Regions from separate parts of the Streptomyces sp. NPDC001056 genome, predicted to be linked through region 1. Evidence: riboswitches for the same ligand, from Rfam matches in the RefSeq annotation. Region 1 holds a riboswitch; the other holds the start of a gene.
What was found. Region 1 has a riboswitch for glycine ahead of gcvT (glycine cleavage system aminomethyltransferase GcvT). Riboswitches for the same ligand answer to the same signal wherever they lie in the genome.

Region 1 (4,204 bases):
TCAGGTGGCCGCCGTGCGCGAGGTCCAGGCCGAGGATGGTGTCCCCGGGCTGGGCCAGCGCGAACAGGGCCGCCTGGTTGGCGGAGGCGCCGGAGTGGGGCTGCACGTTGGCGTACTCGGCGCCGAACAGCTCCTTGATGCGGTCGATGGCGATCTGCTCGGCCACGTCGACGTGCTCGCAGCCGCCGTAGTAGCGGCGGCCCGGGTAGCCCTCGGCGTACTTGTTGGTGAGGACCGAGCCCTGCGCCTCCATCACCGCGAGCGGCGCGAAGTTCTCGGACGCGATCATTTCGAGCGTGGACTGCTGGCGGAGCAGCTCGGCGTCGACCGCGGCGGCGATCTCCGGGTCCAGCTCGTGCAGGGGCGTGTTCAGGACAGTCATACGGCTACGACTCCTCAGCCGGCGGTGTGGGCGTCGTACTCGTCGGCGGAGAGCAGGTCGGCCGGCTCGTCCGCGACGCGCACCTTGAACAGCCAGCCGCCCTCGAAGGGCTCGGAGTTCACCAGCGACGGGTCGTCGACGACGTTCTCGTTGACCGCGGTGACCTCGCCGGTGACCGGGGAGTACAGGTCGGAGACCGACTTGGTGGACTCCAGTTCACCGCAGGTCTCGCCCGCCTCGACGGTGGAGCCGACCTCGGGGAGCTGGGCGTAGACCACATCGCCGAGCGCGTTGGCCGCGAACTCGGTGATGCCGACCGTCGAGACGCCGTTGTCGTCGGCGCCCGACAGCCACTCGTGCTCCTTGCTGTAGCGCAGCTGCTGGGGGTTGCTCATGCCTGAATTCTCCTGTACGCGCGGGGGTGCTGATGACGGGGGGAGGGTGGTGACCGCCGATGGGCGGGCGAATGTGCGCAGGGTCACGTGCCCGCCCGGCGGGGGGCGGGACCGGGACCGGGCTCGCTGTCTACTTCTGGCGCTTGTAGAACGGCAGCGCCACGACCTCGAAGGGCTCGTGGGTGCCGCGGATGTCCACGCCGACGCCCTCGGTGCCGGGCGCCGCGTGCGCCGCGTCGACGTAGGCCATGGCGATCGGCTTGCCCAGCGTGGGGGAGGGGGCACCGGAGGTGACCTCGCCGATGACCTCGCCGCCGGCGACGACCGAGTACCCGGCGCGCGGGACGCGGCGGCCCTCGGCGATCAGGCCGACCAGGACGCGCGGCGGGTTCTGCTCGGCGCGGGCGGCGGCCTCGACGAGCGCGGCGCGCCCCACGAAGTCGCCCTCCTTCTCGAACTTGACCACGCGGCCGAGCCCGGCGTCGAAGGGGGTCAGCGAGGTGTTCAGCTCGTGCCCGTACAGCGGCATGCCCGCCTCCAGGCGCAGGGTGTCCCGGCAGGACAGGCCGCACGGCACCAGGCCGACGCCCTCGCCGGCCTTGGTCAGCGCCTGCCACAGCTCGACGGCGTGCTCGGGCTTCACGAACAGCTCGAAGCCGTCCTCGCCGGTGTAGCCGGTGCGGGCGATCAGCGCGGGGACGCCGGCGACGGTGCCGGGCAGGCCCGCGTAGTACTTCAGGCCGTCGAGGTCGGCGTCGGTGAGGGACTTCAGGATGCCGGGGGAGGCCGGGCCCTGGACGGCGATCAGGGCGTAGGCGTCCCGGTCGTCGCGCACCTCGACGTCGTGGCCGCCGGACCGCTCCTCCAGGGCGTCCAGGACCACCTGGGCGTTGGAGGCGTTGGCGACGACCATGTACTCGGTCTCGGCGAGCCGGTAGACGATCAGGTCGTCCAGGATGCCGCCGTCGGCCTGCACGATCATCGTGTAGCGGGCGCGGCCGACGCCGATGGAGGCGATGTTGCCGACCAGGGCCATGTTCAGGAAGTCGGCCGCCTCGGGGCCGGTGACGGTGATCTCGCCCATGTGGGAGAGGTCGAACAGACCCGCCTTGGTCCGCACGGCCACGTGCTCGTCGCGCTCGGAGCCGTAACGCAGGGGCATGTCCCAGCCCGCGAAGTCGGTCATCGTCGCACCGAGCGAGCGGTGCACGGCGTCCAGCGCGGTGTGTCGGAGTTCGGTACTGCTCATCGGTCGGTCGTCTCCCAGGGCAACAGGGATGGGGCGAGGAACGTTCCTCCCCATCTGTCATCGGAACCTGAGAGGTTCGCCGGGACCGCCAGGGGGGCGATCACGGCTTGCACCTTGGGTGGGGCCGCTGTCACAGCGGCCCGCTTTTCAGATGTGCCTCGCCCGCGCGGTAACGGTGCCTGAGAGATTCAAGGGAGGGACTTGCTCCTTCGGCGCCCCAGCGAAGCCTGCTGGGGACTCTCCCGCGCGGATTCAAACGGCCGGTATGCAGTTGGCGGCCACATCATTGCACGTCGCACCCCCACCCGTCAGGGGCCGTATCCGTAACCGACCTGTGGCGGTACGCGCACCCGCCCGTGGCACATCGGGCATTACCTTTCCTTTACGTCGGCCGGGCAGGGAGATTACCGAACCACAAGGGGAGGACGATCATGGCGAACAGGACCATGGCGCACGCGACCGGCATCCCGGCGCCGAGGAGCCTCGTGGCCCGCGAGCGCGCGGCCGGCCGCCCCGCGTCCCTCGTGCGGGACCTGCGCGACCGGGCGGCCCCCGGCCCGCGCACCCTTCGCTTCGGCCCCCGTGACATCGTGGTGCTCACCGGCCTGCCCGGCAGCGGCAAGTCCACGCTGATGCGCCGCGCGGTCACCGACCGCCGCGTCGACTCCCAGGACACCCGGGCCCGCTTCGCCGCCCGCCTGCCCCGCCTGCTGCCGTACGCCCTCTACCGCCCCCTGGTGCGCGCCGCGCACTACCTCGGGCTGCGTCGCGCCCTGCGCACGTCACAGGGCCTGGTCGTGCACGACTGCGGCACCCAGCCCTGGGTGCGCGCCTGGCTCGCCCGCGCCGCCCGCCGCTCCGGCGGCACCCTGCACCTGCTCCTGCTGGACGTGCCGGAGGAGACGGCCCGCGCGGGCCAGCGCGAGCGCGGCCGGTCGGTCTCGCGGCTCGCCTTCGGCCGCCACCGCCGTACGACGGCCCGGTTGCTCGGCGCGGTGGAGCGGGGCGAACTGCCCGCGGGCTGCGGTTCGGCGGTGCTGCTCGACCGGGCCGCGGCGGACGCCGTGCAGCGGATCGTGTTCACGGAGTACGGCACTGTCACCGGTACCCGCTAGCCTTCATGGTCACAGAGCAGTGGTTCCCAGCAGGCGGTAGGCAGATGGACTTCCCGGCACAGGCGCACCCCCACCCGCACGGCGGTTGGCCCGGCAACGAGCTGGAGGAGGTGCTGTCGGCCTCCCTCGGCATACCCGCGGCGGGCGGCCGGATCATCGAGGTACTCGGCCGCAGCTTCGTCTGGGTGCCGCTGCCGTCCGGCGGCGGACCCGGCGGCGGCCCGCTGGACCTGCCCACCCTGGAGATCGACGGCCAGGCGTACGTCCCGGTGTTCAGCTCCGAGGAGCAGTTCCGCCAGGCGGTCGGCTCCCACATGTCGTACACCATCGCCCCGGCCGTGGAGTTCGCCCGCGGCCTGCCCCCGCAGGCGGGCATCGCCGTGAACCCCGGCGGCACGGTCGGCATCCCGCTCCCGCCGGACGCCGTCGCCGAGCTCTGCCGCGCCGGCCGCACCCCGCTGGACGGCCCCGCCTCCGGCGGCCGCGTCCGCCTCTTCGAGCCCGACTGGCAGGACGACCCGGTCGACTTCCTCTCCGCCGCGTCCGCCGAGTTCGCCGCGACGGGTGTGGTCCTCACCGCCCGCCGCTGCCTGGCCGCGATCGAGACCGCCGACCCGGTCATGTTCGTCGGCGTGGAGCTGTCCCAGTGGGACGGCGACTTCCGCGCCCTCCCCCTGGAAGCCCTGGGCCGCGCCCTCGGCCGGGTCCCGGTCCGCTGGCCGGTCAACCTGATCCTGCTGGACGTGACGGACGACCCGGTGGCGGAGTGGCTGCGGACGAATGTCCGCCCCTTCCACGCCCACTAGAACCCGACGGTGCGCGGCCCGCCCCGAAGGGGCGCGGGGAACCGCGCGACCGCCCCACCACGACCCGCACCCGCGCACGAACACACGGGCCCCGAGCCACCAGGCGCTTAAGCTGTCCCCCGACGCGGAGTACTGAAAAGAAGGGCACGACAAGGTGAGCGCGAGCCACAGCGGCAGCGTCGGCGGCGGTGTCGAACACACGCTCCGCCACGTCACGCCCGGACGCTACGACGCGTACGAGGCCCTGCTCCGCGCCC
Region 2 (4,204 bases), on a different contig from region 1:
AGGCGCGGGCCTTCGGGGTGCACTCCGCGATGCCCATGGCCCAGGCACGGCGGCTGGCGCCCCACGCCGCGTACCTGGTGCCGCGCTTCAGCCTGTACCGGGCGGTCAGCGAGCAGGTGATGGCGCTGCTGCGGGAGCTGTCCCCGCTGGTGGAGCCGTTGAGCCTGGACGAGGCCTTCGTGGACCTGGCGGCCTCGGGCACCGCGTCGGACGCGGAATCGGCGCGACGGACCGGGGCGCGGCTGCGCGAGGACATCCGTGCCGTCACGGGGCTCACCGGATCGGTGGGGCTCGCCGCGTCCAAGATGCTCGCGAAGATCGCCTCCGAGCGGGCCAAGCCGGACGGCCTGGTGCTCATCGAGCCGGGGACCGAGCGGGCGCTGCTCGGGCCGCTGTCGGTGCGGACCCTGCCGGGGGTGGGCCCGGCCACGGGGGACCATCTGCGGCGGGCCGGGATAACGACCGTCGAGGAGCTGGCCGAGGCCGGCGAGGACGAACTCGTACGACTGGTCGGCAAGGCGCACGGACACGCGTTGTACGCCATGGCGCTCGCGCGGGACGAGCGGCCCGTGGTGGCCGAACGGGAGACCAAGTCGGTGTCGGTCGAGGACACGTACGACGTGGACATCCACGACCGGCTGCGGATCGGACTCGAAGTACGGCGGCTCGCGGACCGCTGTGTGCGGCGGCTGCGCGAGGCGGGACTGTCCGGGCGGACGATCGTCCTGAAGGTGCGGCGGTACGACTTCTCGACGCTGACCCGCTCCGAGACGCTGCGGGGGCCCACGGACGATCCGGCGGTCGTGCGGGAGGCGGCCGAGCGTTTGCTGGAGTCCGTGGACACGACGGGTGGGGTCCGGCTGCTCGGCGTCGGCGTCACCGGGCTCGCCGACTACACCCAGGAAGACCTCTTCGCCCAGGCGGCGAGGCCCTCGCCGACGGAATCGGTCTCGGAGGACCAGCCGCCCGAGCCGACTGCTCCGTCCCCCGCCGCCGTGCTCCCGCACTGGCGCGCGGGGCAGGACGTGCTGCATGCCGAGTTCGGCCACGGGTGGGTCCAGGGCAGCGGGGTGGGCCGGGTGACGGTGCGCTTCGAGACCCCCCAGTCCCCTCCGGGACGCATCCGAACCTTCATGGTCACCGACCCCGCCCTCCGGCCGACGGACCCCCTGCCCCTGGTTTCCATGGCCCCGGTCACGGAGGATCGACCGGAATGCCGTGCGGTGGGCCGGTAGGGCTACGTCTCCTCGGAGCCGGCCAGTTTGCCGAAGTCGCGGTCCGGGGCCGGGCCGGGGGTCATGTCGAGGCCGTAGTGGTGGTAGAGCTGGAGTTCCTGTTCGGGGGAGAGGTGGCGGCCCACGCCGAAGTCGGGGGCGTCCTTGATCAGGGAGCGGTCGAAGGGGACCTGGAGGGTGCCCTCGACGAGTTCGCTGGGCTCCAGCGGGACGAAGGCGTCGCGGGAGAAGAGCCCGGTGCGTATGGCCGCCCATTCGGGGACGCCCGTGGCGTCGTCCAGGTACACCTCGTCGATCGTGCCGATCTTGGTGCCATTGCGGTCGAACGCCTTGCGGCCGATCAGGTTGCGCGGATCGATGTCGGTCTGCACGGCCCCTCTCCCTCCAATTGGTCGCAACTCATCCGTAAGCACTACGAAAGAGCACATTCACTGCGGCGGCCACTTGAGAATCCGGCCGTTGACCTCGCTGGTAGGCTGAATGCGGCTGCTGACCCCGTGCGGGAGAGTCCTCCGACCCACCTCGGAGGCGCCGAAGGAGCAAATCCTCCCCGGAATCTCTCAGGCCCACGTACCGCACGGACGAGGTCACTCTGGAAAGCAGGGCGGGTGTCGACGGCTTCCGCTCTCACCGACGGTGAAAGCCGGCGTCCCGACGGGCGCCTGGTGAAGCTCTCAGGTTGAGATGACAGAGGGGGAGGCCGTCCGGGCACCCGCGCCGTGGTGCCCTTCGAAGGTCGCGTCAGACCAGGAGGCCTCCGCAATGACCGCCCATCGTATTCCGCTCTCCGAGCTCGAAGCGGGCATCCCCTTCGAACAGCGCCACATCGGGCCCGACCAGGAGGCGCGGGCCAAGATGCTCGCGCAGGTCGGCTACGGGTCCCTCGACGAGCTGACCGCCGCCGCGGTCCCCGATGTGATCAAGAACGCCGACGCCCTCGACCTGCCGGGCGCCCGGACCGAGGCCGAGGTGCTGGCCGAACTGCGCTCGCTCGCCGACCGCAACCAGGTCCTCGGCTCCATGATCGGCCTGGGTTACTACGGCACCTTCACTCCGCCGGTGATCCTGCGCAACGTCCTGGAGAACCCGGCCTGGTACACGGCCTACACGCCCTACCAGCCGGAGATCTCCCAGGGCCGCCTGGAAGCGCTGCTGAACTTCCAGACCATGGTCGCCGACCTGACCGGGCTCCCCACCTCCGGCGCCTCCCTCCTCGACGAGGGCACCGCGGCCGCCGAGGCCATGGCGCTGTCCCGGCGCATGGGCAAGAACAAGAAGGGCCTCTTCCTGGTCGACGCGGACGCCCTGCCGCAGACCATCGCCGTCATCCAGACGCGCGCCGAACCGACCGGCGTCGAGGTCGTCGTCGCCGATCTCGGCGCGGGCATCCCGGCCGACATCGCCGCCCGTGACATCAACGGCGTCCTCATCCAGTACCCCGGCGCCTCCGGTGCCGTACGGGACATCAAGCCGGTGATCGAGCAGGCCCACGAGCTGGGCGCGCTCGTCACCGTCGCCGCCGACCTGCTCGCCCTCACCCTGCTGACCTCCCCGGGCGAGCTGGGCGCCGACATCGCCGTCGGCTCCACCCAGCGCTTCGGTGTCCCGATGGGCTTCGGCGGTCCGCACGCCGGCTACATGGCCGTGCACGAGAAGTTCGCCCGCAGCCTGCCCGGCCGCCTGGTCGGCGTCTCCGTCGACGCCGACGGCAACAGGGCCTACCGGCTGGCCCTCCAGACCCGTGAGCAGCACATCCGCCGCGAGAAGGCCACCAGCAACATCTGCACCGCACAGGTGCTGCTCGCGGTCATGGCCGGCATGTACGCCGTCTACCACGGCCCCGAGGGCCTGCGGACCATCGCCCGGCGCACCCACCGCTACGCGACCCTCCTCGCCGAGGGCCTGAAGGCCGGGGGCGTGGAGATCACGCACGGCGCCTTCTTCGACACGGTCACCGCGCGCGTGCCCGGCAAGGCCGCCGAGGTCGTCGCCGCCGCCCGGGACAAGGGCGTGAACCTGTACCTGGCCGACGCCGACCACGTCTCCGTGGCCTGCGACGAGACCACCACCCGGGAGCGGCTGGCCACCGTCTGGGCCGCCTTCGGCGTCGAGGCCGACGTCGAGGCGCTGGACGCCGCCGCCGCCGACGCGCTGCCCGCGGCGCTGCTGCGCGGCGACGACTACCTCGCCCACCCGGTCTTCCACCAGCACCGCTCCGAGACCGCGATGCTGCGCTACCTGCGCAAGCTGGCCGACCGCGACTACGCGCTCGACCGCGGCATGATCCCGCTGGGCTCCTGCACCATGAAGCTCAACGCGACCACCGAGATGGAGCCCATCACCTGGCCCGAGTTCGGCGAGCTGCACCCGTTCGCGCCCGCCGAGCAGGCGGCCGGCTTCCTCACGCTCATCCACGAGCTGGAGGACCGCCTCGCCGAGGTCACCGGCTACGACAAGGTCTCCCTCCAGCCGAACGCCGGCTCCCAGGGCGAGCTGGCCGGTCTGCTCGCCGTGCGCGGCTACCACCGCGCCAACGGCGACGAGCAGCGCACCGTCTGCCTCATCCCGTCCTCCGCGCACGGCACCAACGCCGCGAGCGCCGTGATGGCGGGCATGAAGGTCGTCGTCGTCAAGACCGCCGAGGACGGTGAGATCGACGTCGAGGACCTGCGCGCCAAGATCGAGCAGCACCGCGACGAGCTGGCCGTGCTGATGATCACCTACCCGTCGACGCACGGTGTGTTCGAGGAGCACGTCGCCGACATCTGCGCCCGGGTGCACGAGGCCGGCGGTCAGGTGTACGTCGACGGCGCCAACCTGAACGCGCTGGTGGGCCTCGCCAAGCCGGGCCACTTCGGCGGCGACGTCTCGCACCTGAACCTGCACAAGACCTTCTGCATCCCGCACGGCGGCGGCGGCCCCGGCGTCGGTCCGGTCGCGGTCCGCTCGCACCTCGCGCCGTACCTGCC

Region 2: another riboswitch for glycine. It lies ahead of gcvP (aminomethyl-transferring glycine dehydrogenase); the one in region 1 lies ahead of gcvT (glycine cleavage system aminomethyltransferase GcvT).

What each region holds. Positions count from the first base shown of each region.
Region 1 is NZ_JBSFLI010000033.1:31,707-35,910, forward strand. It holds gene glyA (serine hydroxymethyltransferase) at 1-382, opposite strand, end outside; gene gcvH (glycine cleavage system protein GcvH) at 397-777, opposite strand; gene gcvT (glycine cleavage system aminomethyltransferase GcvT) at 908-2,026, opposite strand; glycine riboswitch at 2,071-2,183, opposite strand; glycine riboswitch at 2,184-2,281, opposite strand; gene ACWDD7_RS30120 (AAA family ATPase) at 2,458-3,141, shown strand; gene ACWDD7_RS30125 (enhanced serine sensitivity protein SseB) at 3,186-3,947, shown strand; gene ACWDD7_RS30130 (enhanced serine sensitivity protein SseB C-terminal domain-containing protein) at 4,102-4,204, shown strand, end outside.
Region 2 is NZ_JBSFLI010000020.1:139,749-143,952, reverse strand. It holds partial or broken gene ACWDD7_RS23735 (DNA polymerase IV) at 1-1,313, shown strand, start outside; partial or broken gene ACWDD7_RS23730 (PRC-barrel domain-containing protein) at 1,448-1,663, opposite strand; glycine riboswitch at 1,726-1,821, shown strand; gene gcvP (aminomethyl-transferring glycine dehydrogenase) at 1,998-4,204, shown strand, end outside.